Regions from separate parts of the Pseudomonas sp. AC136 genome, predicted to be linked through region 4. Evidence: predicted binding sites of a transcription regulator. Region 4 holds the regulator's gene; each other region holds the start of a gene.
The links. The regulator FliA, encoded in region 4, starts transcription of late flagellar genes. The targets are predictions, from matches to a motif close to CTAAAGTTTNNNNNNNNNNNGCCGNTAA.

Region 1 (7,873 bases), 280 kb from region 4:
GTGCGGTTTGCTTCATGGTTCTCTCTCACCCGGTGAGCCGTCATAAGACGGTCAGTCGAGAGAGAACTAGCAATAGCCGTGCCTAAAAAAATATCCTTATTTTTCAAGGCACTAGTTTGAGGGGAGGAAATTTCGCGTCAATCATCCGACTGTTCGTCATCATCCCGACGACTCATGCCGTACTTACGCATCTTCTCGACCAGGGTGGTACGACGAATGCGCAAGCGCTCAGCAGCACGGGCCACCACGCCACCGGCATCGTCCAGCGCCTGTTGGATCAGGCCCTGTTCGAGATTGCCGAGGTAGTCCTTCAGGTCGAGCCCTTCAGGCGGCAGCATGGCGGTGGTTTCCGGGCCGGACATGTTGCTGTTGAAGGAGAAACGCTCTTCCAGGTCGTCGCGGACGCTGGTGGCCTGTTGGTCGTGCTCGTCTTCAACCTGACGGAATTTCTTCGGCAGCTCGAGCACCCCGATCACGCCGTAGGGATGCATGATCGCCATGCGCTCCACCAGGTTCGCCAGCTCGCGCACGTTGCCAGCCCAGTCGTGGCGGCACAGCGACATGATGGCGGCGGAGTTAAAGCGGATGGAACCGCGCTTCTCCACTTCCATACGCGAGATCAGCTCGTTCATCAGCAGCGGAATATCTTCCACGCGCTCACGCAGCGGCGCCATTTCGATGGGGAACACGTTGAGGCGGTAGTAGAGGTCTTCGCGGAAGGTGCCCGCTTCGATCATCGACTCCAGATTCTTGTGCGTGGCGGCGATGATGCGCACGTCGGCGCTCTGGGTTTTGTTGCTGCCCACGCGCTCGAAGGTACGTTCTTGCAGCACGCGCAACAGCTTGACCTGCATCGGCAGCGGCATGTCGCCGATTTCATCGAGGAACAGCGTGCCGCCGTTGGCCAGTTCGAAACGCCCTGCCCGGCTGGTGATGGCGCCGGTAAACGCGCCCTTCTCATGGCCGAACAGTTCACTTTCCAACAGCTCAGCCGGAATGGCGCCGCAGTTAACGGGAACGAACGGCGCGTCGCGGCGCTTGGAGTGGTAATGCAGGTTGCGCGCGACCACTTCTTTGCCGGTGCCGGATTCGCCAAGAATCAACACGCTGGCTTCGGTGTCGGCCACTTGCGACATCATCTGCCGTACTTGCTGAATGGCGCGGCTGGTGCCGACCAGGCTGCGGAACAGGTTCGGCTCGCGGGCCCGGGCGCCGCGCGCCTGGTCGTACATTTCGCGGTAAACCTGGGCACGGTGCAGGGAGTCGAGCAATTTGTTGTAGCTGGGCGGCATTTCCAACGTGCTCAACACACGACGGCGCACGTCTTCGGGCCAATCTGCTGGCGCGGCATCGCCCACCAGCAAGATGGGCAGTTGCTCATCCCAGGCAGCAAGTTGTTTGAGTAATTCGAGGGAGCCACCTTTGCTGGTGACTTCGCCGAGCAGCACGCTCAGCACGTCGCGCGGGCTGTCGAGCTTGTCGACCGTCTCCCGCCAGTTCTGGCTTGTGCAAGCCAGATGTTCTTCCCCGAGGAAATTTAGAATTACCGCCAAATCGCGGCGGCGTTCGCTGTTGTCATCGACCAGTAAAATTTTGGTTTCACGCCACATAGTGTCTGGTTCTGATCCGGGGTGTGAAGAAAGCGTCCATCGCAACCACGATAAAATGACGCCAGCAATTGGCCACTAGTAGAGTCAATTTTTTGTACGCAGTCAATTTTATGACGTGTTTTTTTCTACCCAGTTCAACCAGGTAGCACATTGTCTTGAGAATTAACGCAGAGGTTTGTAGCTAACTCCTCTGAACGAAAGGTTAGCTACAAAATTTTGACTAGCCAAACATCTGATAGATTTTGGCGCTTTGATTGGATTTGACCAGCACAGTCAGCTCTTCGCCAACCGCTTCACGCTTGCGTACACAGGCTGCCGTCAGGTGGCGATACACCTCGACCAACGCTTCCATCTGCTCACGCAGGGCTTCTTCGATACCGGTGCTGTCGGCCATTGCGGCACTCACCTGCTCGCGGCACGAGGTGTCCAGCGCGCCGATACGTTCCCAATCTTCCTGTTGAAAGGCGTCGATCAGGGCCAGGCGGGTACTTTCGATTTGTTGCAGCATGGAATTCGCCATTTCGTCGTCCTCACCCACCTTACGGTGCAATTGCATCCCAGCCGGACTTCACTTCACGCAGCAAACCCGACACTTCAACCAGTGGCGCTGGGTCGTTGCTTTTGTTCGCTTCCAGCATGCGGGTGATCATGTATTCGTAAACGCGGTCGAGGTTTTGTGCGACCTCGCCGCCCTTGCCCATGTCCAGACCTTCACGCAGGCCGCCCACGATACCGATGGCTTTGCTGATCAGCTCGCCTTTCATCGAGGCCTGGCCGCGCGCCATGGCGCCTTGGGCTTGAGCCAGACGCTCAAGACCGCCCTCCATCAACATCTGGATCAAACGATGGGGAGTTGCTTCAAACACTTGAGACGACACGCTCACTTGCTTGTACTGATTCATCGCCGCCATCGCTCTCATTTTGCAAACCCTCGTGAACCGTTGTTTCGATATTCAAGCTATCGGCGGGTTTCGTGGGAGCTTTAAGCCCGTCCGTACTTTTTCTTCATCAAAAAAAGCTATCGGCCGGGCGAGAATTAGCGGGACTTAATTCTTCTTGACCAGGCCAGGCAGGTTGTCCAGCTGCGACATGAGGCCGGTGCTGGTGTTGGTGAGCTGCGAAACCAGGGCGTCCATGGCGTTGTACTGTTTGTACAAACGCGTCTGCAACGCGGTCATGCGCAGATCCAAGTCTTCCTGCTGCTTATCGAGACTGGTGATGGTATTGGAAAGTTGCTCGGTGCGCTGCTGCAGAATTCCGCCACCATCGGTGTACGGTTTGAGCTTAGACGTAAGCCGGCTCGCTAGCCCGTCGTCGCCGGTGAAATAAGCGGCGACGCCTTCGTAGTTTTCGCTGATCGCGGTATCGAGCTTGGCGCTGTTGACCTCCAGCGTACCGTCCGTCTTGGTGGTGATACCCAGATTAGCCAAGGCCGAAATGGCGCCGCCGTTATCCTGGTTCGATACCAACTCACTGCGGATCGAACTGACCAGCGAGCGCGCCGTGGAGTCGCCAGCCAGCCCGGCTACAACCGGGTTGCTGTTAGCAACCGTGGTCACTTTAGTCAGCGAATTCACGGTGCTCATCATTTTGTTGTACGCGGTGACGAAGTTCTGCACGTTGGCTTTCACCGCCGACGTGTTATCGGCGACGTTGAGCGTCAGTGGCTCGTCGGCTTTGGTAACGCCGGTCAGCTTGATGGTCACGCCATCGATGGCTTTGTCGACGGTGTTCGAATCGCTCACCACTTCCAGCCCGTCGATCGTCAGCTTGGCGCTCGACGCAGCGGCCAGGGTTTTACCGCCCTTGGCTACGGCGGCGTCGTACTCGGCGGGCGTGGCGAACGTCGTAGGATCCAGCGTAGCGCCGGGGAAGGTCAGGTCTTCGAGCGAGGCATTACCTGTACCGGTGCTGGTGCCGGTCATGGTGATGTCGTTGCCATCACCCATCTTGGTGCTGCTCAGAACCAGGCGCGAACCCTGGCTGTCGGTGACGATGGTGGCGCTCACCCCGGCGGTTTTGCCTTGGGCATTGATGGCGTCACGCACACCGGCAAGGGTGTTGTTGGTGCTGTCGACATTGACGGTCAGCGCTGTGTTGCTGCCGACTTTGATTTCCAGCGAACCGGTGTTGAATTTGGCAGTGCTGCCGCCACTGATCGCCGCAGAAGCAATTTTGCTGCTGCTGGCCAGTTTCGACACTTCGATTTTATAGCTACCCGCGATGGCACTGGCGCTGCCAGTGGCGCTAAGCGCGGTGGTGTTCGTGGAAGTCGCCGATTTGGACAGGAAGCTGGTCGGGCTGTTGAGCAGCGACAGGGCGGTTTGGAACTCGCTCACTGCGCTCTTCAACGAACCGAGCGAGGTCAACTTGGTCGTTGTTTTGGATTCGAGCTTATCGATCTGATTCTGCTTGGGCGCTTTCTCCGCCGCCACAGACGCCTTCACGATATCGTCAATATTTACGCCCGAACCAATGCCAGTTACACCAGCCATCTCGCACCTCCGTCAAAAAAACGTCCCGAATTCCCTATGGGAACGGGTATGGCGAGTTGTACTCAAGAACCGTACCAACTCACGCTTTAGCCTCGAACATGAGGCTGCGAATGTCCTCTAGGCGTTCAGCCAGCTTGAGCAATTCCTCGGAAGGAATCTGCCGCACCAACTTGCCTGAGTCCGTATCGATAACTTTGACAACAACTTCGCCGCTTGAGTCATCGACATTGAAATTCAAACCACGCTTAACCGTTTGCACGAAGGACTGAATGTCAGCAACTGCTGCATCAATACTTCCACTGTCGGCCTGAGCGTCGGAGCTTGTATCCGCACTTGCAGCGGACGCCGTCTGTTTTGCAGCCTGCTGAGCAGACCCTACCGGCACTTGCCCGTCACGAGCTTGTCTGGGCAGAGCGGCAACCGACGTGATATTGGAAACATCCATTTTAGACACCTCACAATGGCCAAATGGGAGGAAGGGTCATCCCCTTCCTCCCACCGATTTTGGCGTCTCTTTCTGCGTTATTGCAGCAGACTGAGAACCGACTGTGGCAGTTGGTTAGCTTGAGCCAGAATCGCGGTACCAGCTTGTTGCAGTACTTGGTTTTTCGACAGCTTTGCAGTTTCAGCAGCGAAGTCGGTGTCTTTGATCCGGCTACGAGCAGCGTCAGCGTTCTCAGAGATGTTCTGCAGGTTGCTGATGGTGTTGTCGAAGCGGTTCTGTACAGCACCGAGGTCCGCACGCTGAGCATCGATGTTTTGCAGTGCGTTGTCGATTACAGCGATTGCACGTTGAGCGCCGTCAGCGGTGGAGATATCCACATCCGAAACGGTGTTCAGGTCGGCAGCCTGGTCGCCAAACACTTCAGTCGAAGTACCGGTGAGGGCGTAGGAGTTCGGCGAGTTCAACTCGACGTACCCGATCGCTTTACCGCCAGCGGCACGCACATCGGTTTCGGCGCTGAAAGTACCGTCAGAACCTTGTGCAGCCAGGTTGATGGTACCGGTCGACGAAGCAGAGTCAGCACCGAAGACAATGTTTTCACCAGTGGCCGAAGTAATGGTCACTTTGTCAGTTTTCGAATCGTAGTTCGCAGTTACGTTCAGCTTACCGGCGTTCGAGTTGATCTGATCAGCCAGACCTTTGGAGTCAGTCACACCTACGATGGCAACCGATTGGCTACCCACGCTCAGCGAGAAGCTGGCAGCGCCGGAAGTGATGTTCACGTCAGCCTGTACAACGTTACGAGCCGAAGCGCTGAGGCCCGAGATGGCGCCGTCGAACTTGCCAGCAATCGATTTAGCGCTGTCGCCGGAGGTTACGGCTACGTCTTTGGTTTGACCGCCACCAACAACGGTGATGGTGTTAGCCGAGAAGCCAGCGCCGCTTGCTGCGATGCTTGCAGACACAGTGCCACCAGCAGCCGAAGCGCCGGCGCTGTCAGTGCTTGCGCCGCCACCGATCTGGTACGAACCCAGCGAGGTAGCAGAAGCATTTTTCAGCGAAACGTCGATGGTTTCGTAAGCGTTGGAACCCACTTGGAAGCTAGTGGTACCGAACGAACCGTCGAGCAGTTTGCGACCACCGAACGTGGTGGTGTCAGCAATACGGCTCAATTCAGCTTGTTGGGCCGATACTTCTTTTTGCAGAGCGGCACGGTCGGTGTCGCTGTTCGAGCCGTTGGCTGCCTGGATGGACAGGTCGCGGATACGCTGCAGAATGTTGGTCGACTGTTGCAGCGCGCCTTCAGCGGTTTGCGACAGAGAGATACCATCGTTGGCGTTACGGGTCGCTACGTTCAGGCCGCTGATCTGGTTGGTCAGACGGTTAGAGATCTGCAGACCGGCAGCGTCGTCTTTGGCGCTGTTGATGCGGTTACCGGTGGACAGACGTTGCAGCGAGGTATTCAGCGAGTTGGACGAAGCGTTCAAGTTGCGCTGAGTGTTGAGCGATGCAATGTTCGTGTTAACTGTAAGTGCCATTTGGGCGTCTCCCGAGTACCTAGTATTTGCCTGAGCTTGCGACGTTCAGGGCCTGCAGCTCAGGCGCCCCTAGAATTCGCATTCGAAGTGTTTATCGGCGCTAGTTCTTGGAGCTTTAGCAAAATTTTCAAAAATTTTGCTGGCTGCTTGCTGAACCGGTGCAAACCGCTTCCACACTTTCTGTATCGGCACAGGCCGCAGAACTAAAGGGCTCGATGAAAATTTTTGCACGTGGCCAAGCCATCTCCAGCGCCTCGCTTACCCACCCAGCCGTTTAAGTGACGCCAATTTTCAAACAAAACCGGCACTTAGCCATCCTGGCGATCGGGCTTACTGTTTTCTGACGCGAATAAAAAAGGGGCTATCACCGCTGTGAAGCCCCTTCCAAGTACCGCGATGAGTCTAGTCGGGCATCCAGGCTTTCGCCCAATTGCGCACATTCTCGCCTTCGAGCATCCAGTCGCGACGAATAATGGTCTGCAAGTCATCGCCCATTTTCGCCGTTGCATCCAGGTCAGCCAGGTGCATGCGAATGGCGTCCATCCAGTCTTTGTAGCGGTTTTTCACCCGCGTCACGGGCAAGTCGCCGCGATAGCACACGGCATCCGTGCAGATCACCGGGAAACCGAGGAAGCCGTACTCAAGGAGTCGCAGATTACTCTTGCAGTCGTTGAACTGGTTCTGCTCCAACGGCGCCAGCGCCAGGTCAAGGTTCAACGAGGCAAGAATCGTCGGGTACTTGTCGATGGTCACGCCTGGGTAGTACTCGGTCACGTAGGGCCGCAACTTGTCCGGGCACAGGCCAAAGAACACCCATTCCACTTCATCCGCCAGATCCCGCACCACATCGGCAATCAGTTCCAGATCGCCCGTGTGCCCTACGCCGCCGGCCCAGCCGACTCGCGGCTTGCGCCCAACGCGGCGCTCGCTGTTCAAACCGTTCCACCAGTTGGTCGGCAGCCGGTTCAGCACCACGCGAATATCGTCATGCATGCCGGTAAGTGCTTCCGCCAGCGGTTGGGTCGACACCACGAAGCGGTCGACCAGCGTCAGCGCCTTGCGCAACGAGCGCAGTACGTCTTTGGGCATGTCGGCGCGGTGCACGCTTTTCAGCGGCAGGTTGGGCAGGTAGTCGTCCAGCTCGTACACACGGAAGGCGTTAGACAGCTGCTTGATCTCGGCCATCGACTCCAGCTGCGCATCGGTGACCTGGCGCTGGAAGATGATCACATCGCTCTGGAACCGCTCCAACTCCACCGGATGCAGCAGGGTTTCGCTGATGACCCCGTCCGCCACGCCCTCGCGCTGCATGGCGGTGAACGGCTGACGCACCCGGTAATGCCCGCAACCGCCACGATCGGCCGGGTGCACCAAAATGCGCGGCAGCGGCGCCCGCACAAAGGGTTGCCAGGTGGCGCCACGAATCGGATCCAGCTCGAAGCCTTTATTGGCCAGGGTCAGGTTCGGGTTGTAGGCCGGGTCGCGAGCCAGCAGCGGCAGCCACTTCTGGTACATCGCCGCCTGTTCGCTGCGGAAGCGCTTGAGCTTTTGTTCCTGCGCCAGGGTTTCAACGCCCGACTTCTGGCTGACGCTGCCCTCGTGCAACAGCACCGAGTAAGGCGTCCACACGCTCAGGTAGCCGGCTTCGCGCACCTTCAGGCACAGGTCGACGTCGTTGTAGGAAACCTTGAACACCACCTCATCCAGCCCGCCAACCGCGTCGTACACCTCTTTGCGGATGATCAGGCAAGCGGCCGTTACCGCCGAATAGTTCTGCGCCACCAA
Region 2 (7,873 bases), 310 kb from region 4:
CCATACCTGTAGGTTTGCTAAAGGGCCGTGCGGCCCTCAGCTTCAATCTGAAACGTTAATGCGCTCAATCACGCGGTTGGCCAAATCGTCTGGCCGGAATTTGGCGAGGAAATCGTCGGCCCCCACCTTCTTCACCATAGCTTGGTTGAATACGCCCGACAGGGAAGTATGCAGGAGGATGTGCAGCTTCTGCATGCGCGAGTCCGCACGAATCTCCGCGGTCAGCGTGTAGCCATCCATTTCCGGCATTTCGATATCGGAAATCAGCATGATGAATTCGTCTTCCGGACGCTTGCCCTCGTCTGCCAACTTGCGCAGAAACTCCAGGGCCTGACGGCCATCGTTAAGCGCTGTCACTTCAACGCCCACAGACTGCAGACAACGGGTGACCTGCTTTCGTGCCACTGACGAGTCGTCAACGATCAGTACGTGTTTGGTCACCGCCTTGCCTTGCGTCTCGACGTCGATCACCCCAGCGGTGATGGCTTCGGAAATAGGCGCCACCTCGGCGAGGATTTTCTCCACGTCGATGATTTCCACCAGTTGCTGGTCCAGGTGGGTCACTGCCGTGAGGTAGTGATCGCGCCCGGTGCCCTTGGGTGGCGGATGGATTTCTTCCCAGTTCATGTTGACGATGCGTTCAACCGAGCGCACCAGAAAGCCCTGAACCTTGGTGTTGTATTCGGTGATGATCACGAAGCTGCTGTCCAGATCCGCCAGGCCCGCACGGCCGGTGGCCATGGACAAGTCAAGAATCGGAATGGTGCCGCCGCGAATGTTGGCCACCCCGCGAACCACCGGGCTGGATTTGGGCATGATGGTGAGCTTGGGGCACTGCAGCACCTCTTTCACCTTGAACACGTTGATGCCATACAACTGTTTGCTGTCCAGGCGGAATAACAACAGCTCCAGTCGGTTTTGCCCCACCAACTGCGTACGCTGGTTAACCGAGTCCATCACTCCGGCCATACCCTGCCCCTCATTAATATGTTGACCACCGTGCCCCCGCTTAGCCTAGCAGCCGGCACGGGCTTTGCTTTGTACCTGAGCATGAAACTGAAAACGCCACTTTCTCGACGCTTCTCTTTCCGGCCACTGCGGGCAGCCGGATCATGGCTGGCTTTGCTGGCGCTTGGCCACATTAACAGTGCAGCCGCTGACCTGACATTACCTGAACAACTTATCGGCGCAAGCCAAGGCTTTCTTGAGGTCACGGTTCAGGACTATTTAGAGCGTAGCGAAATCCAGGCGCGGCAAGAGATTCAAATTAATCGACTCGACCCGCGGTTGCAGCTGCCTCTATGCGACCAAGATTTGAGCGCGTCACTCGAAAGCCCGGCGCAGCCCGTTGGTCGGGTGACGGTGCGGATCCGCTGCGAGGGCTCCACGCCTTGGACAGTTTTCGTGCCCGCCCAGGTCAAGCTGTACCGCAAGGTGGTCATCGCGATTCGGCCATTAAAGCGCGGCGTGCAACTCAGCGAGGCAGATGTGGCGCTGGTGGAGCGGGATGTGGGCCTGCTGACGCAGGGTTACATGACCGATATGGGCCAGGTGCTGGGCACCACCCTGACGCGCGGGGTGATGACCGATCAAGTGCTGGCGCCGGTGACCATCGAGCAAGCCAAGGCAGTGAGCAAAAGCGACCAAGTAGTGATCAGCGCGAAAAAGGGCGGCATCAATGTGCGCATGCAAGGTGAAGCGCTATCGGACGGCGTGCTGGGCGAGCAAATTCGTGTGCGTAACCTCAGTTCCAAACGGGTGGTGAAAGCGCGAGTGGTGGGGCCAGGCCAAGTGGAAGTTGGCATGTAGCTGGATTTTTCCGGGCAATTTGCTGTCCGTTTTCATACACTGGCGCCCAGCTGGACGCAGCCAAAAGTCGGTGAAAAAAAATCCTAAAGTTTCTTCAACCAGCGCCGACAAGCTAGGCAAGCGTCCAAACACCGTAGAGGTTTTGCATCATGGTTATCGATATCAACCGGCTAAATAATGCCGCCGCGTCCACCAGCACTGGGCGTACCAACGCGTCCCAAACTGGCCGGAGCACTGATACCGCGAGCGCCACGCAACCCGTCGCGCCAGCTAACGCTGCCGAACAAAGCACCGCTAAAACCGGTGAGTCGGTTCAGCTCAGCCAACAAGCTCAGCAGCTGCAAAAAGTTACCGACAAACTTAGTGATCAACCGATTGTCGACAAAGAACGTGTGGCTCGCCTGAAACAGGCTGTGGCCGACGGCAGCTACCAAGTCGACAGCAAACGCGTAGCCAGTAAACTGCTCGATTTCGAATCCCAGCGTTAACCCGTCAGCGGGCGACTCTGGGGGTGTTGTTGGACGCCTAACTCCGAGAGTTCGCCATGCACGATACGACCCTGCTGCACCTGTTCAACGAAGACATCGGCACCGCCTCGCAGTTACTTGAACTGATCGACGCCGAATTCCAAGCCCTCACCGACCGCGACCTGCCTCGTCTGGAAAGCATTCTGGCCGACAAGCAACCCCTGCTCGCGGTGCTCGGCCAACACGGCGCCGAACGCAACAAGCTCCTCACCTCCCTCTCACTCCAAGCCGACCAAAGCGGCCTTAACGCCGTGGCCGAACAGTCGCCTGTGGGCGCCGAATTGCTGGCACGTGGGGCCGAGCTCAGTGCGCTGCTGGAACGCTGCCAGGCCGCCAACACGCGCAACGGCCGCTTGATTCGCGTGAACCAGGCCTCGGTCGGCGGCATGCTCGGCATTCTGCGCGGTAACGCCGACACGCCAGGGCTCTATGACAGTCGCGGTGGTGCCGCTAGAATCGGCCAGCAGCGCCCGCTCAGTCAGGCCTGACGAACTAATAACAAGGGGCAAGGGACGTACCGGCAGAATGCCAGTATGCTAGAACCCAACCTGGGTCGTGCCACCGTATTTTGCTCGGAGAATTCTGGACCGTGTCCAACCCCTTCGCCGCGGGTGATGGCCCGCAACCACCGAAAGTCCTGAAAGCTCCGCTGGAAGTTTTCGCGGCACTGCGCCCATTGGAAGAACACCGCGACCCGCTGATCATCACCTTTCACGAGCGCTCGCAGCGTTTCCAGACGTTCATCATTCAAATCAACCGCGAGCGCGGCGTGGTGGCGCTGGATGAAATGGTGCCCAACGATGGCGAACGTTTTCTGAAAGCCGGAGAAAGCTTTCGCATCGAAGGTTTCCACGACGGCGTGCGCATCGCTTGGGAATACACCCAACAGATTCAAGTCGGGCAGCTCGAAGGCTCCAACTGCTATTGGTGCCCGATGCCGACCGAAGTGCTCTATCACCAACGTCGCAACGCCTACCGCGCCCCGCTCAAGCAAGCTCAAGCGGTGAAGATCGAACTGAGCGGCGACCGCCTGAAAAGCCCCATCAAAGGTCATCTGCTCGACATCTCTGCCACCGGCTGCAAGCTGCGCTTTTCCGGCGACGCCAGCAAAGGCCTGCAGTCTGGCCAGGTGTACGAACGCCTGGTTGCGCAGCTGCCCTTCGGCGCGATGACCACGGCGGTGGAGCTGCGCCATCTGGTGTACGACGAAAAGCTCGACATGACCTTCGCCGGCATGCGCTTCCACCGCATGAACGGGCTGGAGCAACGTCAAATTGACCGCTTCGTGTACCAACTGCAACGCGAAGCCCGTCGCGACGACATCGACGACTGATACCCGCACAAGCAAAAACGCCACCCGATGAGGTGGCGTTTTTGTTGGCGGGCGAATGTCAGGTCGACTTGGTGTCCGCAGGGTCGTCGATGTCTGCCGGGGTTTGCGTTTGCATCTGGTCCTGAACGATGTGTTCGTCAACGCGCGGGTCCAGGGCCGCGACCAGGGGCGAGCTGGTCATGTTGTCCGGCATGGACATGTGATGCAGCGGCGCATCGTCTACTTGATGCAGGTTGGTAACGGCATCCGGACGAATGCGCAGCACCAGCACAGCAGCACAAAAGCACACGAAGGCGAACAGCATGTTCGGCCCGAACTGACGCATCAGCCCGCCCGCCACCAACGGCCCAACGCAAGCGCCAATGCCAAAGGTCACCAACAAGATCGCCGTCAGCGACACCCGCCGTTCCGCCTCGACGTGGTCGTTGGAAAACGCCACCGCCAGTGGATACAGGCTGAACTGCAACACGCTCAAGGCGAAGCCAATCGGCAGCAACACGTCCAGTGAGACACTGGGCATTACCGCCAACGGCAACGCCGCCAGTACCAGCAGCAAGGCGCAGCCGCGAATCAGCACCGCGCGGTTGTGGCGATCAGACAACCACCCCAACGGCCACTGCACCACCAGCGCGGCGAACACACAGCAACCCATGAACAAACCGACCTGCTCGTTGCTCAGGCCTTGCCGCGCGGCATACAACGGCGCCAAGCCGTAAAACGAGCCGATGATCAGCCCCGACACCAACGTGGTCTGCAACGATTGCGGCACGCGCTCGATAAAAAAGCGCGGCTCCAGCGGTGCCGGGCGCATTGGCGCAGGGTGAATTTTCCGTGTGATAGCCACCGGCACCAGGCACAGCGAGAAACACAGCGCCACCAGAATCAACAGCTCAAGCCCCAGCGCCGGGTGAACAATCAGCACCAACTGGCCGAGCACCAACCCCAGGTACGACGCAATCATGTAGCCCGAAAACACCAACCCGCGCTGACTGGCTTCGGCCTGCTCGTTGAGCCAGCTTTCGATGACCATGTACTGACACATCATGCCAACGCCGACGATGGCCCGCAGTACCGTCCAGGCCGGCAGCCAATCGAGCAGACCATGGCCCAACACCGCAGCGGTGACGATGCCGGCACACGACACATACGCGCGAATATGCCCCACGCGTGCGATCAGGCGATGGCCGATTTTGCCGCCAAGCACCAGGCCAAAGTAGTACGCCGCCATCAAGGCGCCGACCCACAGCGAATCGACTTTGTCGGCCGCCAGGCGCAGGCCCAAATAAGTGCTTAACAAACCCGAGCCGATCAGCATCAGCAGGCTGGCGAAGTAAAGCGCTCGAAAAGACTTCCAGATTCGACGCATCGGCTTTCCGAACGGCTCCTTGAATAGAGGCCGGACCCCAGCGGTCCGGCACGGTGACACTTACGCTTGGGCTGCCAACACGCGGCGTTCCCACGGGGTGATTTCGTCGTAGAAGCTCGAGAGTTCCAACGTCTTGGTAGCAATGTAGCCGTCAATGAACTCATTGCCGAATAGCTCGCGCGCCAGCGTGCTGCGTTGCAGACGGTCTATCGCAGCGTGCATCGTAGACGGCAGCCGCAAGGCATCGGGCACCTCAAACTCGCCTTGAATAGCCTCGCTCGGTTGCAGCTCCCGCTCCATGCCATATAAGCCCGCCGCCAAGCTTGCCGCCAGCGCCAGATACGGATTGGCATCGGCGCCCGGCAGACGGTTTTCGACCCGACGTGCCACCGGCGAACTGGCCGGAATACGCAAGCCGGCAGCGCGGTTGTCGTGCGACCAGCAGGCGTTGTTCGGCGATGCGTAGGGATGGAAAAGGCGCTGGTAGGAATTCACGTTCGGCGCAAACAGCAAGGTGAAATCGGCCATGGCCGCTTGTTGGCCTGCGATGAAGTGCAAGAACGCCGGCGTCGCTTCGCCATGTTCGTCGCTGAAAATATTCTGCCCACTGCCCTGCTCTACCACGCTCTGATGGATATGCATCGAACTGCCCGGCGTATGGGCCAGCGGCTTGGCCATGCACACCACGATCACGCCGTGCTTAAGCCCCACTTCCTTCAGCAGATGTTTGAACAGGAAGGTTTGGTCGGCCAGCAGCAGCGGATCGCCGTGCAGCAGATTGATCTCGAATTGGCTGACGCCCATCTCGTGCATAAAGGTGTCGCGCGGCAAACCCAGGGCCGCCATGCAGCGATACACCTCGTTGAAAAACGGCCGCAAGCCGTTGTTCGACGACACGCCAAAGGCTGAGCAGCCATCTTCACGACGACCATCCAGCCCAAGCGGCGGCTGGAACGGTTGCTGCGGATCGGCATTGGCCGCGAATACGAAAAACTCCAGTTCGGTGGCGACCACCGGCGAGAGACCGCGCGCGGCGTAATTGCGCAGCACCCGCTTGAGCAGCCCGCGCGTGGAAAGGCCGGAGCTGCTGCCGTCCAGTTCATCAGCGTCACAAATGGCCAGCGCGCGGGGCACGTCGCTCCAGGGCAGACGGTGAATTTGCGTAGGGTCGGCGTTTAGCGCCAGGTCGCCGTCGTCGCCACCGTAAAACGGCGCGGGCGGATAGCCGCCCATGATGCATTGCAGCAACACCCCTCGCGCCAGTTGCAGCCGGCGCCCCTCCAGGAAGCCAGCGGCGGTCATCACTTTTCCGCGCGGCACGCCGTTGAGGTCAGGGGTTACGCATTCAATTTCGTCGATGCCGGCCAAGTGCGCGGCCAGTGAACTGGGGCCATCAGTACTCATAACGTCTTGTCCTTATTAGAGCCATCACGCATGGGAGCGCGGGCGCGTACAAAATACGCATCGGCTGTTCAGGATTTCAAGCAGCGAGCACAGATAAACCGCCGCAGTGGCCGGCGAGAACGAACAGAAGGGAAAACAGAAAGCAGAGATGGTGTCCCCTGCTGGAGTCGAACCAGCATCTAGCCCTTAGGAGGGGCTTATTCTATCCATTGAACTAAGGAGACAAACCGAGCCAGCCGGCAGAGTAGCCGACCGGCCGGCATGTTAACGGCGGGCAGGGGTTTTGTCATGTATTTGCCGGGCGCAAAAGCGCCGCTGCGTGACGTCTTACACGCAGCGGCGCGAAGGCCTATCAGGCCGCTGCCACGTAAAGCGGCGACGACTCGCTGCTCTCGTCGCGCAGTGATCGGCGTAGCTCTTCAGCCTGCCGCGCCACAGCCAGCAGCGCTTGATCCTTCACGTGACCATAACCACGGATACGTTCCGGCACCCGCGCCAGCGCCAAGGCGCTATGGCGTTTTGCTTCGTTGATTCGCTCAAGAATCAGCGCAACATCCGCTTCGTAGTGGCCGATCAGCTCGCGCTCCGTGCGCCGTTCGTGGCTGTAGGCAAACGGATCGAACCGCGTGCCGCGCAGGAATTTGAATCGCGCCAATACGGCAAACGCCTGCAACATCCACGGCCCGAAACTACGCTTGCGCAGCTCGCCCGTACGCGCATCGCGCTTGCTCAGCCACGACGGCGCCAGGTGGAACTGCAAGCGGTAATCGCCTTCGAACTGCGCTGCCAACTGACGAGTGAAGTCGCCATTGCTGTACAGGCGCGCCACTTCGTATTCGTCCTTGTAAGCCAGCAGTTTGAAATAGTTGAAGGCAACCGCCTCAGTCAGCGCCAGCGGCTGGCCGGGGAACAGGCGAGATTCAGTAGCGCGCACGTGACTCAGCAATGCCAGGTAACGGTCGGCATAGGCGTCGTCCTGATACGCGCGCAAATTCGCCGCGTTTCGCTCGATACGTTGCTCCAAGGTCAGTTCTTTTTCGGCCAACTGCGCCGCGGCATCGGGCTTGGCGAGCGCCTTGACGGCGTCCGGCGAGTGCGCCGCGCGACGCCCCCACAAAAATGCCTGTTGATTCAGCGCCACGGCGACCGCATTGAGTTCGATAGCCTGATTGATCGCTTCTGCGCTCACCGGCACCAGCCCCAGTTGATAGGCGTACCCCAACATAAAGAGGTTGGTGGCAATGCTGTCGCCGAGCAGGCCGGTGGCCAATTCAGTGGCTTCGACAAAATGGGTTTTGCTGCCGCCCACCGCCTCGACAATTGCCTGCTGCATCGCCGCGCCCGGGAATTCAGCGTTGGGGTTGCGGGTGAATTCGGCGGTCGCTGCTTCATGGCTATTCACCACGGCGTGGGCAATTTGCTCGTTCAGCTTGG
Region 3 (7,873 bases), 2.1 Mb from region 4:
TCCTCATCCCCGTATTCGCCCCACTCGCCCTGGGGCTTCTCGGCTGGATGGCCTATCTGCCCATCGCCTGGCTAACCAACCGCATCCGCGGCGGCGTGCCCTACCGCCTCCAGCAATTCAACTTCTTCTGGACCCTCGGCCTGGCCATCGGCATCGGCCGCGCCATCCCCACGTTTTGGATAGCCTTTTGCGCCGGCGTGCTGGTGATCTTTGGCGGCATTCTGCTCATCAGCCACCTGGAAAAACGCCTCGGTCTGAACCTGGAAAAGCAGGTCGAACGCGAGAGCGACGCCGACCTGATGCCACTGCCCGCCCCCTACAGCGCTCGCGGTGCCAGCGCCTGGGGCGGGGGCGAACCGCGCCTGACACCCGAAGGCGAGCCCGTGCGGCTGCTGGGCGAAAGCGAAATCGCCATGGGCGGGCCGGTGGTGTGCGACTACCTGCTGCCCGACGGCAGCGTGATCTTCAGCGCCAGCCCATCGGCGCAGTTCTCCAGCGACGGCCGCTACTTCGTGTCGCCGGCACCGAGCCGCAACGAATGGAGCCTGCTGATCTACGACCGCCAACAGCGCGTGCTGCACCACTGTGGCGTCAGCCTGTTCTGGGAACTGGACCACGTCAGCAGCACCGAGGTGATCGGCCGCGTCAGCCCGCTGACCTCCGACGCGCCCTACCGCGCCAACATTGACGAGCTGATAGCCGGCGCGAACCGGGTCGAAACCTTCGTCAGCATCCAGGACCTGTGGCTGCCCGACAGCTACTGGCAGTACCTGCAAACCGACCACCAGAACCGCACACTGCCCTCGCCGCCTCAGGCGCCGACGCTTGAACTGCGCATCTGTTTGCCCGAGCGCCTGATGGACCTGGGCGACCCCTTGGAACCGCTGCGCAACCCGCTGGGCGAACTGATACTCGACGGCCAGGCCACCGGCCTGATGCTGATGCAACCCGACCCGAGCATAGTCTTCAGCCAAGACGGCCAGACCTTCGTCTGCGCCGCCAGCCGCGACGACGTCAGCGGTTTCTGGCTGTGGCAACGCAGCAGCGGCTGGCGCCTGATGAGCAACACCTGGCAGCCCAAAGAACGTGAACCGCTGTGCAGCTCACCGAACTTTATCGGCCTGGAAACCGACCACCTGCGCCTGCGCATGAACTGGGCACAACCGTGCCTGGAATACCGCGACCACGGCCCCGTGACCTCGTACACCCACGGCCAAATCGAACTAGTGACCGGCCAAACCCGTCGCGGCAAACCGACACTGGGCTACGCCGAAATGCCCGAAGTCGACCTACTGCTACCCCTCAACGACGCCCCGCTACTCCTACAAAGCGCCCCGCTTAAAAGCGGTGAACGCCTAAGCTGGCAAGCCCTGCGCGACAGCCGCGATGGCGACTTGCGCGCTTACCGATGCAGCATCGGTGACTGGCAGTTGCCGGGCGAATGGGCGCTCGACCATCGCGTGTCCGACTGCGGCCACTTTATCGCCCTGATCGCCTTCGCCGAAGCGCCCGCCGTCCTGCACCGCATCGCCATTGCCGAGCCACGCAGCGAGACGCTGCACTGGCTGGAAGACGATGTGCTCGACGCGCACTTCCAAGGATTTATCGACGGCCAACTGCACCTGCTGCGTTTGCTTGGGCGCAATCGGTACGTGCCGATTACCGGGCCCGGGCAGGGAAACCCCGAGCGCGAAAGCCGGTTTACCGAGGCGGCGCCAGCGGCGGACAAAGCACATGAATTTGCCCAGCGGGACGGCAAGTGGCGATTGTTTTACCGGCAGCAGGTTGCGGTGGTTGAGGCAGGGGTTTGGCGATTGCAGGTGTTGCCTGAAGTGAATGTTCCAGGATGAACAAACCGTACGTGTGACGCGCCATTTTCGTTTCCAGGAATCGCGGCTAAAGCCGCTCCCACAGACGACGCACAACCTGTGGGAGCGGCTTCAGCCGCGATGGTTTTGATCTGTTTGTGATCTACGCGTTTGATCTTGATCTGGCTTGTGATCTACCCGCCCCGTTCATCGCAGGCCGAATGGAGGCGACGTGGAGGGGGTTGAGCGGCCGGGAGCCGCGAGAGGCGTGTCGGGCCATGGATGGCCCGTCTCGCCGTGCCTCCGGAATGGCGGTGGAATGAGGGGACCTGGAGCGAAGCGGAAGGCCAAGGTAGGAGCTAGACCTTTTGGTTACTTTTAGGGCAATGCTAAAAGTGACTCGCGCGTAAGGCGCGAAACAAAAACGTTCAGCACACGCGGTAATGAATACCTACGCCGATCTATCGTGTACGGCTTGAAATTCTGGATCCCCGCGTTCGCGAGGATGACGGAGGTTTTGATAACGGGCGCGGTAGAAAAGCTCGCGCGTAAGGCGCGAAACAGATCTCCGCGCAGACGCGCTAATGAAGGTTTTTCGCCGATCGAAAGCAGCCCGGCTAAGCCGGGCTTCGCTTAATAATCAATCACCACATCCCCCTTCGGCACACTGCAGCACGAAAGAATGTACCCCTCCGCCACATCCTCATCCGTAATCCCCCCGTTGTGCTCCATCTCCACCTCACCGGAAGTCTTCATCACCTTGCACGTCCCACAAATCCCCATCCCGCAAGCCTTGGGAATGTGCAGCCCCAGCTTCGCCGCCGCAGCATGCACGGTCTCACCAGGCGCCACGCGGATGCTCTTGCCGGTGGTGGTGAATTCCACCTGATTGAGATCAGCCGCGTCCGGCGCCGGCGCTTCGGCGGCTTGTTCGGCATTAACAATGGCTTCGGCTTTGTCTTCGGCCGGCGTCGCGCCGAACGATTCTTCGTGATAGCGCTGCATATCGAAACCGTTGGCTTCGAGCAGGCGTTTCACGGCGTTCATGTAAGGCGTCGGGCCGCAGCAGAAGATTTCACGATCACGAAAGTCCGGGGCGATCAGTTCCAGCATCGGTTGGTTTAGGTAGCCGCGATAGCCGGCCCACGGCTCACCTTCGCCGTGCTTTTCACAAATGATGTGCAAACCGAAATTACGCACACGCGAGGCCATGTGGTCGAGCTCGCGGCGATAGATGACGTCGCGCGGCGAGCGGGCGCTGTGGACGAAGACCATGTCGACATTGGCGTTGGTGTCGAAGAACCAGCGCGCCATCGACATCACCGGGGTAATGCCCACGCCGCCGCTGAGGTAGAGCACTTTGTCGGTGGGGTAATCCATGGCGTTGAACAGGCCAACCGGGCCGTGCACCGGCAGCTCGTCGCCTTCTTTCAGGTTGTCGTGCAGCCAGTTCGACACCTTGCCGCCCGGCACGCGCTTGATGGTCAGCGAGAAGCTGTACGGCACCGATGGCGAGCTGGAGATGGTGTACGAACGCATGATCGGCTGGCCGTCGATTTCAAGTTCCAGGGTGACGAACTGCCCCGGCTTGAAGAAGAACATGATCGGCTGGTCGGCCATAAAGCAGAAGGTGCGCACGTCCCAGGTTTCCTGGATCACTTTGACGCAACGCACCAGATGGCGGCCGTTGGCCCAGGTCTGGGTGTTGACCGGATTGAGGAAAGTGTTGGACATGTTCGCTCCCGCTGACGCTTAGGGTTGCCTGGGTCTTGTGCCCGGGACTATGGCGCCGATTGTGGGCATGCGCCTAGTGGCTCACTTACCTATCTGCGACATCGGCATGCTCACCGCGACCAGCCCCCAACCATCGGGGCTGGCGCGTCGGAAACGGATTCGGCCGTGTCGTCCATGGATAAGGCCATCAACGCGCCCGACTCCACACTCCACCTCAATCTAGAGCGCGTCACACAAGCGCCTTGCGTGAACACCAACCGCCAATTTTCGCTGCGCGCACACCGCGATCAGCCATGAGGACAGAGCCATGGATACCACCACCCTGAGTTTGGGCGACCCGCTGGAGCCGGCACGCAAGGCCACCGCCGAAATGCTGCAAAACCGCGAGCGCACCTATTCGCTGCCGCAGCCGTTTTACAGCGACGAGCGCCTGTTCGATATCGACATGCAGGAGATTTTCCACAAGGAATGGTTGATCGCCGGCATGACCTGCGAGATCCCGGCCAAGGGCAATTACCTGACTTTCCAATTGGGCAAAAACCCGATCGTGGTGATTCGCGGCGCCGACGGCGTGGTCAATGCGTTCCACAACGTATGCCGCCACCGTGGCTCGCGCCTGTGTACCGGCGAGAAAGGCAAAGTCGCCAAGCTGGTGTGCCCGTACCACCAGTGGACCTACGAACTCGACGGCCGCCTGCTGTATGCGGGCACCGAAATGGGCGACGACTTCGACATGAAGAAATTCGGCCTCAAGCCGGTGCATGTGAAAGTCGCGGGCGGCTACATCTTCGTGTCGCTGGCCGAGAACCCGCCGGCCATTGATGAATTCCTTTCCACCCTGGCTCATTACATGGAGCCCTACGACATGGAGAACACCAAGGTGGCGGTGCAAACCACCTTGATGGAAAAAGCCAACTGGAAGCTGGTGATCGAAAACAACCGCGAGTGCTACCACTGCAACGGCTCGCACCCTGAGCTGCTGAAAACCTTGCTGGAATGGGACGACGTCACCGACCCGCGCGCCGACCAGGCCTTCAAAGACCACGTCGCCGCTTCCGCTGCCGCCTGGGACGCCGAAAAAATTCCATACGCCCACGCCAGCTTCGGCCTGCGTAACCGCATCGTGCGGATGCCGCTGCTCAAGGGCACCGTGTCGATGACCCTGGACGGCAAACAAGGCTGCAACAAATTGATGGGCCGCATCAAAAACCCCGACCTGGGCTCCATGCGCATCCTGCATTTGCCGCACTCGTGGAACCACTGCATGGGCGACCACATCATCGTGTTTACCGTGTGGCCGATCAGCGCCCAGGAAACCATGGTCACCACCAAATGGATCGTGCACAAAGACGCCGTTGAAGGCGTGGACTACGACCCGGTGCGCATGCGCCAAGTGTGGGACGCCACCAACGACCAGGACCGTCGCCTGGCCGAAGAAAACCAGCGCGGCATCAACTCCACCGCTTATCAGCCGGGGCCGTATTCGAAGACGTATGAATTTGGCGTGGTGAATTTTATCGACTGGTATAGCGAGCGGTTGCTGAGCAATTTGGGGGCTGCGCCGGCGCCGTATTTGTATGGGATCAAGACCCAGTAATACCCCTGGCGACGGTATCTCTCGGGTTCGAAATAGCGTGTTACCGGTAAACTCTGGATCCCCGCCTACGCGGGGATGACGGACGTCTCGACAAATACCACCGTCATTCCCGCGCAGTTTTTGCGTCTGCAGGAGCGAGCTTGCTCGCAAAGCGATCTCCAACCGAAGTGCGCAAACGATCAACAGCTTCGCGAGCAAGCTCGCTCCTACAAGGTCCCTGCGGTACGGCTCAAAAAAATCGCGGCTAAAGCCGCTCCCACAGGTTTTGCAATTTCTGTGGGAGCGGCTTTAGCCGCGATGCTTGTCGCCTTAACGCCGATTCACACCCTGAACTTCGCCACCATCCCATTCAACCCCACCGCCAACCGCGACAGCTCATGACTGGCCGCCGCCGTTTGATTCGCCCCCGCTGAGGACTGCAACGACAAATCGCGAATGTTGGTCAGGTTGCGGTCAACTTCCCGCGCCACCTGCGCTTGTTCTTCCGAGGCGCTGGCGATTACCAGGTTGCGTTCGTTGATGGCCGAAATGGCCACGGCGATTTCGTCCAACGCGCTACCGGCTCCGCGCGCTACATCGAGCGTGCTGCGCGCGCGCTGGTTGCTGTTCTGCATGGCATTAACGGCCTGATCGGCGCCGTTGCGAATGCCGCCAACCATTTGTTCGATTTCCTGGGTGGACTGTTGCGTGCGGTGCGCCAAGGCGCGCACTTCATCGGCCACCACGGCAAAGCCACGCCCGGCTTCACCGGCGCGCGCGGCTTCAATGGCGGCGTTCAGGGCCAGCAGGTTGGTCTGCTCGGCAATAGAGCGGATCACGTCGAGCACCTGGCTGATGTCGCGCACCTTGCCTGCCAATTGCAGTACCTGGTCGGCGGAGGTGGTGACATCGTCGGCCAGGCTGGAAATCGAGTTCACCGTTTCCAGCACCTGCTCGCGACCACGCTGGGTGGTGCGGTCGGATTCGCGCGAGGCTTCGGAGGTAATAACGGCGTTGCGCGCGACTTCTTCCACGGCCGTGGTCATCTCGTTGACGGCAGTGGCGGCTTGTTCAATTTCGTCGTTTTGCTGATGCAGGCCGCGCGTGGAATTCTCAGTCACAGCGCTCAGTTCTTCGGAAGCAGAAGCCAGCTGGCTGGATGAGTCGGCGATGCCCTGAATGGTGTTGCGCAGGTTTTGCTGCATGGTGCGCAAGGCGCCGAGCAGGCGGGCGGGTTCGTCCGAACCTTCCACCTCGATGCGCTCGGTGAGGTCGCCACCCGCCACGGTTTCCGCCACACCCAAGGCGCGGGTCAACGGCTGAACGATGCTGCGCGTCAGAAGCATCGCCAGCACGACGGTGGCCAGAGCGGCAAAGACCAGGGTGATAATGACCCACGTGCGTGCGCTGGAAAATGTGGCGCTGGCTTCGTCCGCGGCTTTGTTGGCGCCTTGGGTGTTGTATTCGCCAAGGGCGCGCAGGGCTTTGGCCATGGCGTCGCCTTGCACGCTCATTTCGCCGCTGACGATGCGCACCGCGTCGTCAATATTGTTCTGCCGCGACAATTCCACCACCCGGCCTTGCTCACGCAAATAACCGCTCTGCGCCGTTCTGAACGTTTCATACAAACCCTGCTCATCGCCGCCATCGAGCAAGGCTTCATAGCGCGCCTGCGCGGCGAGCATGTCGGTTTTCATCTGCTCGGCACGGGCTTCGTTGTCTTTGATTGCCTGAGGATCGCGCACCAGCAGCATCCGCAAGGTCAGGGTTCGCAAGCGCAAGGCGCTTTCGCTCATGGTGTTCAGCGCCAGCACGCTCGGCAGCCAGGACTGGTCCACTTCCGCAGACTGCTCACGCATGCTGCTCATTTGCAGCAAGGCAAAGCCGCCAAGAAAGAACATCACCAGAGCGATGAGGCCAAAGGAGAGTGAAGCGCGGGGGGTTATGTTCATCGAGCGAAGCGTCATAAAAAGCATCCTTCAGGTACCAGAAACAAAAGCGATAAGCCCTGTTTACCAACTAGCCGAGTATCGGCAGCGCATCTAATAGCCTTAAGCGGAGCGGCCCAAAAAAAAAAGCCCAAGTCATTGAAGAACTTGGGCTTTTTCTGATCCTGCCAACCGTAACCATTTGTAAAAATCGAACTCAGCGGATAACGCCTTCCTCCAGCAGCAGCTTGAATATGGCTTCGGCGCCTTCCTCTGGACTGACATCCTTGATGACCTGGCCGCTCCCGCCTGCGGCCTTGGCCGTGGCCGCTTTCATACGCTCGGCGCCGGTTTTGGCTTTGATCACTTTCAGCCGTTTGGGCCGCGGCCGTGCCGGTTGAAAGGTGGCGCTGGCGAGCAAGTCATCATCGAGCACTTCAACCTCATCGGCGCTCAAGGTGCCGCGACGGGCTGGGCCGAAGGCGCTTTGCCGGGCGACCGGGGCGGCGTTGTCGACGCTGGCAAGAAACGGCAGGCGCACTTGCAGGCGCCGGCGTTGACCGCGAGGCAGCGCTTGCAGCACCTGCGCTACACCGTTTTCAACCTTCTCCACTTCGGCCAGGCCGACCACCAGTGGCCAGCCCAATTGCTCGGCCAGCAGGTACGGCAACATGCCCGAACCTTCGCCGGTTTCGGCCTGGCTGCCGGTGAGTACCAGTTGCGCCTCGCTGTCTTTAAGGAAGTCGAGCAGCACGGGCAGCGCGTCGGCGCCGTCCGGCTGTTGCAGCACGCTGAGTTCGTTCAGGCCCATGCCCAAGTAGGCGCGC
Region 4 (7,873 bases):
ACCGGCCTGACCAGCAACCACTACTGGAACATCGCCACCAGTCTAGGCTGGGTGTTGGGCGCCGGTTTGTTGCTGGTGTTGCCGGCCATTACTGCGCTGTTGATCGTTAACATCGCGTTTGGTGTGATGACGCGGGCGGCGCCGCAGCTGAACATTTTCTCGATTGGTTTTCCGCTCACCCTGGTGATGGGCTTTGTGATCATTTGGATCAGCCTGTCGGACTTTCTCTCTCACTATCAACTGATGGTCAGCGATGCCCTGCAGTTGCTACGCGAATTGGTACAGGCGAAATAGGCCATGGCCGAGAACGAGAATGGCGCGGAGAAGAGTGAAGAGCCCACGGACAAGCGACGCCGCGAGTCGCGAGAGAAGGGCCAGATCGCGCGCTCGCGCGAGCTCAATACCTTTGTCGTGCTGGTGGCGGGCGTTGGCGCGCTGATGAGCTACGGCGGCGCCATGGGCGATGCCATGGCCACCATCATGAAAGAGAATTTCTCCCTCAGCCGCGAGCTGTTGATGGATAACGGCAGCATGGCGCTGCAATTTGAAAATGCCATTTACATCGCCTTAATGGCGCTGTTCCCGTTCTTCGTCGTGCTGCTGGTGGCCTCGATTCTTGGGCCGATTGGCCTGGGTGGCTGGCTGTTTTCGCCGCAGTCGATGGCGCCCAACTTCGGGCGGCTCAACCCGCTGCCTGGGATCAAGCGCATGTTCTCGGCCAAGGCTGGTCTGGAGCTGCTCAAAGCCCTGGCCAAGTTCGCCTTGGTGCTGATGGTGGCGCTGGCGGTGCTCAACGCCGACAAGCGCGACCTGTTGGCCCTGGCCCATGAACCGCTAGAAGCGGCGATCATGCACAGCATCACGGTGGTCGGGCGCAGCGCCATGTGGATGGCCTGGGGGCTGATCTTCATTGCGGCGGTGGACGTGCCATTCCAGCTCTGGGACAACCGGCAAAAAATGCTGATGACCAAGCAGGAAGTGCGCGACGAATACAAAGACAGCGAGGGCAAGCCCGAGGTCAAACAGCGCATTCGCCAGATGCAGCGGGAAATGGCCGAGCGCCGCATGATGGCCGCCGTGCCCCAGGCCGACGTGGTCATTACCAACCCGACGCACTTTGCCGTCGCGCTCAAGTACGACCCGCAGCAAGGCGGGGCGCCGGTGCTGCTGGCCAAAGGTGGCGACTTTGTGGCGCTGAAGATTCGCGAGATCGCCAACGAACACAAAGTGATGGTGCTGGAATCGCCTGGCCTGGCGCGGGCGATTTTCCACTCCACTGATCTGGACCGCGAGATTCCGGCGGGGCTTTATCTGGCGGTGGCGCAGGTGTTGGCCTACGTCTACCAATTGCGCCAATTCCGTTCAGGCAAAGGCAAGCGGCCTGATCCCCTGAAAGATCTGCCCATTCCGCCAGACCTGCGTCGCGACGAATAGCCAATCGAGGCTGAAGCCTCTCCCACAGGTTCGCGAGTTCCATTGTGGGAGAGGCTTCAGCCTCGATTGGCCGGACCTGAAAACAAAGAACCTTGCCTCCCTTAAAGAAGTTGGACGACTTCTTGCAAATCCCACAGGCTCGCGAATTCCATTGTGGGAGAGGCTTCAGCCTCGATTGGTCGGACCTGAAAACAAAGAACCTTGCCTCCCTTCAAGAAGTTGGACGACTTCTTGCAAATCCCACAGGCTCGCGAATTCCATTGTGGGAGAGGCTTCAGCCTCGATTGGCCGGACCTGAAAACAAAGAACCTTGCCTCCCTTCAAGAAGTTGGACGACTTCTTGCAAAAGCCCCGCTAGCGACGCGTTTGCGTCAAAAGTTTGAATGGCGAGGAATGGGCTTGTGGCAATAGATCGCGCACAACTGATCGGGGATTTTCGGGGCAACCTGGCGGGGTTGCGTCAGGGCAATATCGGCATTCCGCTGTTGCTGGTGGTCATGCTCGGTATGGTCATGCTGCCGGTGCCGCCGTTCATTCTGGACGTGCTGTTTACCTTCAGCCTGGCGCTCGCCATCGTCGTGCTGCTGGTGGCGATCTACGCCTTGCGACCGCTGGATTTCGCCGTATTCCCGACCATTTTGCTGGCCGCTACGCTGCTGCGGCTGGGGCTCAACGTGGCCTCGACCCGCGTTGTATTGCTGCACGGTCAGGAAGGCCACGACGCGGCCGGTAAGGTGATTCAGGCCTTCGGTGAGGTGGTGATCGGCGGTAACTATGTGGTCGGTATCGTGGTGTTCGCGATTTTGATGATCATCAACTTCGTCGTAGTGACCAAGGGTGCCGGCCGTATCTCCGAGGTGAGCGCGCGCTTCACCCTCGACGCCATGCCCGGCAAGCAAATGGCGATTGACGCCGACCTCAACGCTGGCCTGATCGATCAGGCGCAAGCCAAGCTGCGCCGCAGCGAAGTATCGCAAGAGGCCGACTTCTACGGCTCCATGGACGGTGCGAGCAAGTTCGTACGCGGTGACGCCGTTGCCGGTCTGCTGATTCTGTTTATCAACCTGATCGGTGGCATGGCCATCGGTATCGTCCAGCACGACCTGAGTTTTGGCGACGCCGGCCGCATCTACACCTTGCTGACTATCGGTGACGGTTTGGTGGCGCAGATTCCATCGCTGCTGCTGTCCACCGCTGCCGCGATCATGGTGACCCGTGTTTCCAGCTCGGAAGACATGGGCCAGCAAGTTACCCGGCAAATGTTCGCCTCACCGAAAGCCTTGGGCGTGGCGGCCGGGCTGATCATCGCCATGGGCCTGGTGCCCGGCATGCCGCATTTCTCGTTCCTCAGCTTCGGCCTGGTTGCCGCTGCCGGCGCTTACTGGATCGCCAACAAGCAACGCAAAGCCAAAGTCGCCGAAGTGGCGGAAGTGCAGCGCCAACAGGAACTGCTGCCAGCCCAGCGCGCCCAGGAAGTGAAAGAACTCGGTTGGGACGACGTAACGCCGGTGGACATGGTGGGCCTGGAAGTGGGTTATCGCCTGATTCCGCTGGTGGACCGTAACCAGGGTGGGCAGTTGCTGGCGCGGATCAAAGGCGTGCGCAAAAAGCTCTCACAAGAGATGGGCTTCCTCATGCCCTCGGTGCACATCCGCGACAACCTCGATTTGCAGCCCAACGCCTACCGTTTGACGCTCATGGGCGTAAGCCTGGCCGAAGCCGAGATCTACCCGGATCGCGAATTGGCGATCAACCCTGGCCAGGTGTTCGGCACGCTCAACGGCGTGGCCGCCAAAGATCCGGCGTTCGGTCTGGAAGCGGTGTGGATCGACCAGTTCCAGCGCGATCAGGCGCAGTCGTTGGGCTACACCGTGGTGGACGCCAGCACCGTGGTCGCCACGCACCTGAATCAGGTGCTGCACAAACATGCCCATGAATTGCTCGGCCACGAGGAAGTGCAGCAACTGCTGCAGTTGCTGGCCAAAGGCTCGCCGAAACTGGCGGAAGAACTGGTGCCGGGCGTGGTGTCGCTGTCGACCCTGCTCAAGGTCCTGCAATCGTTGCTGCAAGAGCAGGTACCGGTGCGGGATATCCGTTCCATTGCCGAAGCCATCAGCAACGTGAAGAGTCAAGATCCCGCCGCCATGGTGGCCGCAGTTCGCGTCGCGCTGTCGCGCTCAATCGTCCAAGGCATTGTGGGACTAGAGCCGGAGCTGCCTGTGATCACCTTGGAACCCAGGTTGGAACAGATATTGCTCAATAGCCTACAGAAGGCCGGTCAAGGCTCCGAGGATGGCATTCTTTTGGAGCCGAGCATGGCCGAGAAGCTGCAGCGTTCCCTGGTGGACGCCGCGCAACGCCAGGAAATGCTCGGTAAGCCAGCGATTCTGCTGGTAGCCGGTCCGGTTCGGGCGATGCTCTCGCGGTTCGCACGGTTGGCAGTACCGACCATGCACGTGTTGGCGTACCAGGAAATCCCAGACAACAAGCAGGTCACCATCGTTGCCACGGTGGGTCAGAACTGAACTGAGGCTTAGGTCATGCAAGTTAAACGCTTTTTCGCCGCCGATATGCGTCAAGTCATGAAGTTGGTTCGCGATGAGCTGGGCGCCGATGCGTCCATCATCGGCACGCGCCGTGTCGCCGGAGGCGTGGAACTGACCGCGGCCCTGGACTACCAGGCGCCGGTGATGCCTGCCCGCCAGCCGAACCCTGAGCTTGAGAACGAGCTGCGTCGCACGCAGTCGATGCTGGTGTCGGCGCAAGCCGATCTGGCGACCCGTGTGGCCGGCGAAAAAATGAAAGACGGCCAGTTGTTCGCCAATGAATCGATCGTTGCGCCAGAATTGCCGGCCTCGTTCGTGCGCCCAGAGCGGCCAAAACCGGCTGCCGCGCCTGCGCCAGAACCTGCGAAGGCGGTGGCAACCGACCAGCGCAGCCTTGATGCCATGCGTTTCGAATTGAACGGCCTGCGCGAGCTGATTGAAGTGCAACTGGGCTCGATGGCCTGGGGTCAGATGCAAAGTCGCCGTCCGCAACAGGCTGCGCTGTGGCGTCGTCTGCAACGCATGGGCTTGCCGGCAGAATTGTCGCGCGTGTTGTTGGAACGGGTGTCTGCCGTGTCCGAGCAGCGTCAGGCCTGGCGCATGATTCTTGCGCACCTGGCACACGCGATCAAAACGCCGAAAGTCGAGCCGCTGGAAGAGGGCGGGGTGATCGCGCTGGTTGGCCCGGCTGGTATGGGTAAAACCACTACACTGGCAAAAATGGCGGCGCGTTATGTTTTGAAATACGGCGCGCAACACGTGGCGCTGGTGAGCATGGACAGCTACCGCATCGGTGCTCAGGAACAGCTGAAAACCTTGGGCCGCATTCTTAATGTGTCAGTGACCCAGGTGGACCCCGGTACCTCGTTGACCCAAGCGCTGGAGCCGTTGGCGCGCAAGCGTGTGGTGCTGATCGATACCGCTGGCTTGCCGGGCAATGATCCGGCGCTGCACATGCAGTTGGAAACCTTGGCGGGTCGTGGGGTCAAATCGAAAAATTATCTGGTGCTGGCCGCTACCAGCCAGAGCCAAGTGCTCAAGGCGGCCTACCATAGCTATAAGCGTTGCGGTCTGACTGGCTGTATTCTTACCAAGGCCGATGAAGCGACCAGTTTGGGCGAGGTTTTAAGTCTGGCTATAAGCCAGCATCTACCGGTAGCCTATCTGGCAGACGGTCCGCGCATTCCAGATGACTTGCACGTTCCACGCAGTCATCAGTTGGTGAGCCGCGCCGTGAGTTTGCAGGCGCCTCAGGAGCCCAGCGAAGACGCCATGGCCGACATGTTCGCCGGGCTGTACCAGAACCCGGCGCGTCGCGCAGGCTGATTCGCTGTAGAGCAAGGCAGTAACGAAATTTAGTCGTTCAGGTGGGCCCGGTGCCGGGCCTGAACGTAATCAGCCAAGTGGCCTCAGTCGAGCTAGACAAGGTGTGTAGATAACATGGGTATGCATCCCGTACAGGTGATCGCGGTGACTGGCGGCAAGGGTGGCGTCGGCAAGACCAATGTATCGGTCAATCTTTCCCTGGCCCTGGCTGACCTCGGTCGGCGTGTGATGCTGATGGACGCCGACCTGGGCCTGGCTAACGTCGACGTGCTGTTGGGCCTGTCGGCCAAGCGCACCCTGGCCGACGTCATCAGTGGCGAATGCGAACTGCGCGACGTGCTGCTGCAAGGGCCGGGCGGCATCCGCATCGTGCCGGCAGCCTCTGGCACGCAAAGCATGGTGCAGCTCACGCCCATGCAACACGCTGGCCTGATTCAGGCGTTCAGCGACATCAGTGACAACCTCGACGTATTGGTGATCGACACCGCCGCCGGTATCGGCGATGCGGTGGTGAGCTTTGTGCGCGCGGCCCAGGAAGTGATTGTGGTGGTGTGCGATGAGCCCACTTCCATCACCGACGCCTACGCCCTGATCAAACTGCTGAACCGCGACCACGGCATGAGCCGTTTCCGCGTACTCGCCAATATGGCGCACAGCCCACAGGAAGGTCGCAACCTCTTTGCTAAGCTGACCAAAGTGACTGATCGTTTCCTCGACGTCGCCTTGCAATACGTCGGCGCTGTGCCTTACGACGAGTCGGTACGCAAGGCGGTACAGAAGCAACGCGCAGTTTATGAGGCCTTCCCTCGCTCCAAGTGCGCGCTGGCATTCAAGGCCATCGCGCAGAAGGTCGACACCTGGCCGTTACCAGCCAATCCGCGTGGGCACTTGGAGTTCTTCGTGGAGCGTCTGGTCCAGCAACCGCTTGCTGATACGGCCGTATGACATCAGGCAATGGGCTCCGTATGTATAGCAAGGCACAGGCGCAGGACTCCCAGCACCAGTTGATCGAGCGTTACGCGCCTCTGGTCAAACGCATCGCCTACCACTTGCTGGCACGTTTGCCGGCAAGCGTGCAGGTGGAAGATCTGATCCAGGCCGGCATGATCGGTCTGCTTGAAGCGTCAAAGAAATACGACTCCAGCAAAGGCGCCAGTTTTGAAACTTTCGCCGGCATTCGCATACGTGGATCTATGCTGGATGAGGTACGCAAGGGCGATTGGGCACCGCGTTCGGTGCACCGCAACAGTCGCATGGTCAGTGACGCAATCCGAAAAATTGAAGCCCGAACGGGTAGAGACGCTAAAGATCAAGAAGTTGCGGCCGAACTCCAATTGAGTCTCGAGGATTACTACGGCATTCTTGGCGACACTTTGGGCAGCCGCTTGTTCAGTTTCGACGACCTTCTTCAGGACGGCGAGCACACAGGTCTGCGTGAAGACGCTGGCATTACCCACTTCGAGCCTTCGCGCGATCTGGAAGATGAACGCTTCCAATCGGCATTGGCGGCGGCCATCTCTGGACTGCCTGAACGTGAACAGTTGGTGTTGTCGCTGTATTACGACGAAGAACTGAATCTCAAGGAAATTGGCGAAGTGCTGGGGGTCAGCGAATCGCGGGTCAGCCAGTTGCATAGCCAGTGTGCCGCTCGTTTGCGTGCACGCTTGAGCGAGTGGCGCGCTAGCTGAGCGGCACTGCCAGTTTCTCGATTCAACGCGCATCCAGGTGCTGGGTGCGTTTAGGACTGTACGGAGGTCGACTTGGACAAAAACATGAAAATCCTCATCGTTGACGACTTCTCAACGATGCGACGGATCATCAAGAACCTCTTGCGTGACTTGGGATTCACCAACACCGCTGAGGCTGATGACGGAACCACCGCTTTACCCATGCTGCAAAGCGGCAGCTTCGACTTTCTCGTCACTGACTGGAACATGCCGGGTATGACCGGTATCGACCTGTTGCGTGCGGTTCGCGCCGATGACCGTCTCAAGCACCTGCCGGTGCTGATGGTGACCGCCGAGGCCAAGCGCGATCAGATTATCGAAGCGGCGCAGGCCGGGGTGAATGGCTACGTAGTGAAGCCGTTCACAGCTCAAGTGCTGAAAGAGAAGATCGAAAAAATCTTCGAGCGTGTTAACGGCTGATCCCGGCCGTGGGGGCAATATGGCGCACGACGATCTACCCATGGGCGACCTTGAGTCGTCCCTAAAATCCAATGCCCGCGAGCTCGTTGATAGCCTTGAAAAAGGTAATTTTGGCGAAGCGGTGCAGCTCATTCATGAGCTCAACAAAGTGCGTGATCGTGGTCTTTACCACGAAGTGGGAAAACTGACGCGTGAGCTGCACAACGCCATCGTCAACTTCCAACTTGACCCACGCGTTCCACATGCCAAGGAAGTGTCGCAAATCACCGATGCCACCGAACGCCTGAACTATGTCGTGACGATGACCGAGAAAGCGGCCAATCGCACCATGGATCTGGTGGAGCAGAGTGCGCCGCTGGTTAACGATCTCAACGATGAAGCCACTGCGCTGGGCGCCGACTGGGGTCGCTTTATGCGCCG

Region 1: ACZZZU_RS21300 (flagellin) is a predicted target of FliA. The motif match lies at 6,180-6,207, and genes of this name have one in related genera.
Region 2: flgM (flagellar biosynthesis anti-sigma factor FlgM) is a predicted target of FliA. The motif match lies at 1,893-1,920, and genes of this name have one in related genera.
Region 3: ACZZZU_RS13170 (methyl-accepting chemotaxis protein) is a predicted target of FliA. The motif match lies at 7,146-7,173, and genes of this name have one in related genera.

Annotation. Positions count from the first base shown of each region.
Region 1 covers NZ_OZ409865.1:4,758,988-4,766,860, reverse strand. The annotation lists gene ACZZZU_RS21330 (sensor histidine kinase) at 1-16, opposite strand, end outside; gene ACZZZU_RS21325 (sigma-54-dependent transcriptional regulator) at 138-1,610, opposite strand; gene fliT (flagellar protein FliT) at 1,831-2,130, opposite strand; gene fliS (flagellar export chaperone FliS) at 2,150-2,530, opposite strand; gene fliD (flagellar filament capping protein FliD) at 2,657-4,105, opposite strand; gene ACZZZU_RS21305 (flagellar protein FlaG) at 4,185-4,550, opposite strand; gene ACZZZU_RS21300 (flagellin) at 4,628-6,088, opposite strand; gene ACZZZU_RS21295 (glycosyltransferase) at 6,491-7,873, opposite strand, start outside.
Region 2 covers NZ_OZ409865.1:4,724,177-4,732,049, reverse strand. The annotation lists gene ACZZZU_RS21175 (chemotaxis protein CheV) at 43-969, opposite strand; gene flgA (flagellar basal body P-ring formation chaperone FlgA) at 1,051-1,809, shown strand; gene flgM (flagellar biosynthesis anti-sigma factor FlgM) at 1,959-2,297, shown strand; gene ACZZZU_RS21160 (flagellar protein FlgN) at 2,354-2,824, shown strand; gene ACZZZU_RS21155 (flagellar brake protein) at 2,926-3,669, shown strand; gene ACZZZU_RS21150 (MFS transporter) at 3,728-5,035, opposite strand; gene ACZZZU_RS21145 (glutamine synthetase family protein) at 5,096-6,337, opposite strand; tRNA gene ACZZZU_RS21140 (tRNA-Arg) at 6,589-6,663, opposite strand; gene ACZZZU_RS21135 (indolepyruvate ferredoxin oxidoreductase family protein) at 6,792-7,873, opposite strand, start outside.
Region 3 covers NZ_OZ409865.1:2,936,281-2,944,153, forward strand. The annotation lists gene ACZZZU_RS13155 (ferredoxin) at 1-1,850, shown strand, start outside; gene gbcB (glycine-betaine demethylase subunit GbcB) at 2,442-3,542, opposite strand; gene gbcA (glycine-betaine demethylase subunit GbcA) at 3,850-5,139, shown strand; gene ACZZZU_RS13170 (methyl-accepting chemotaxis protein) at 5,460-7,085, opposite strand; gene etfB (electron transfer flavoprotein subunit beta) at 7,264-7,873, opposite strand, start outside.
Region 4 covers NZ_OZ409865.1:5,036,580-5,044,452, forward strand. The annotation lists gene fliR (flagellar biosynthetic protein FliR) at 1-294, shown strand, start outside; gene flhB (flagellar biosynthesis protein FlhB) at 298-1,434, shown strand; gene flhA (flagellar biosynthesis protein FlhA) at 1,842-3,959, shown strand; gene flhF (flagellar biosynthesis protein FlhF) at 3,975-5,306, shown strand; gene fleN (flagellar synthesis regulator FleN) at 5,421-6,251, shown strand; gene fliA (RNA polymerase sigma factor FliA) at 6,248-6,994, shown strand; gene ACZZZU_RS22620 (chemotaxis response regulator CheY) at 7,079-7,453, shown strand; gene ACZZZU_RS22625 (protein phosphatase CheZ) at 7,473-7,873, shown strand, end outside.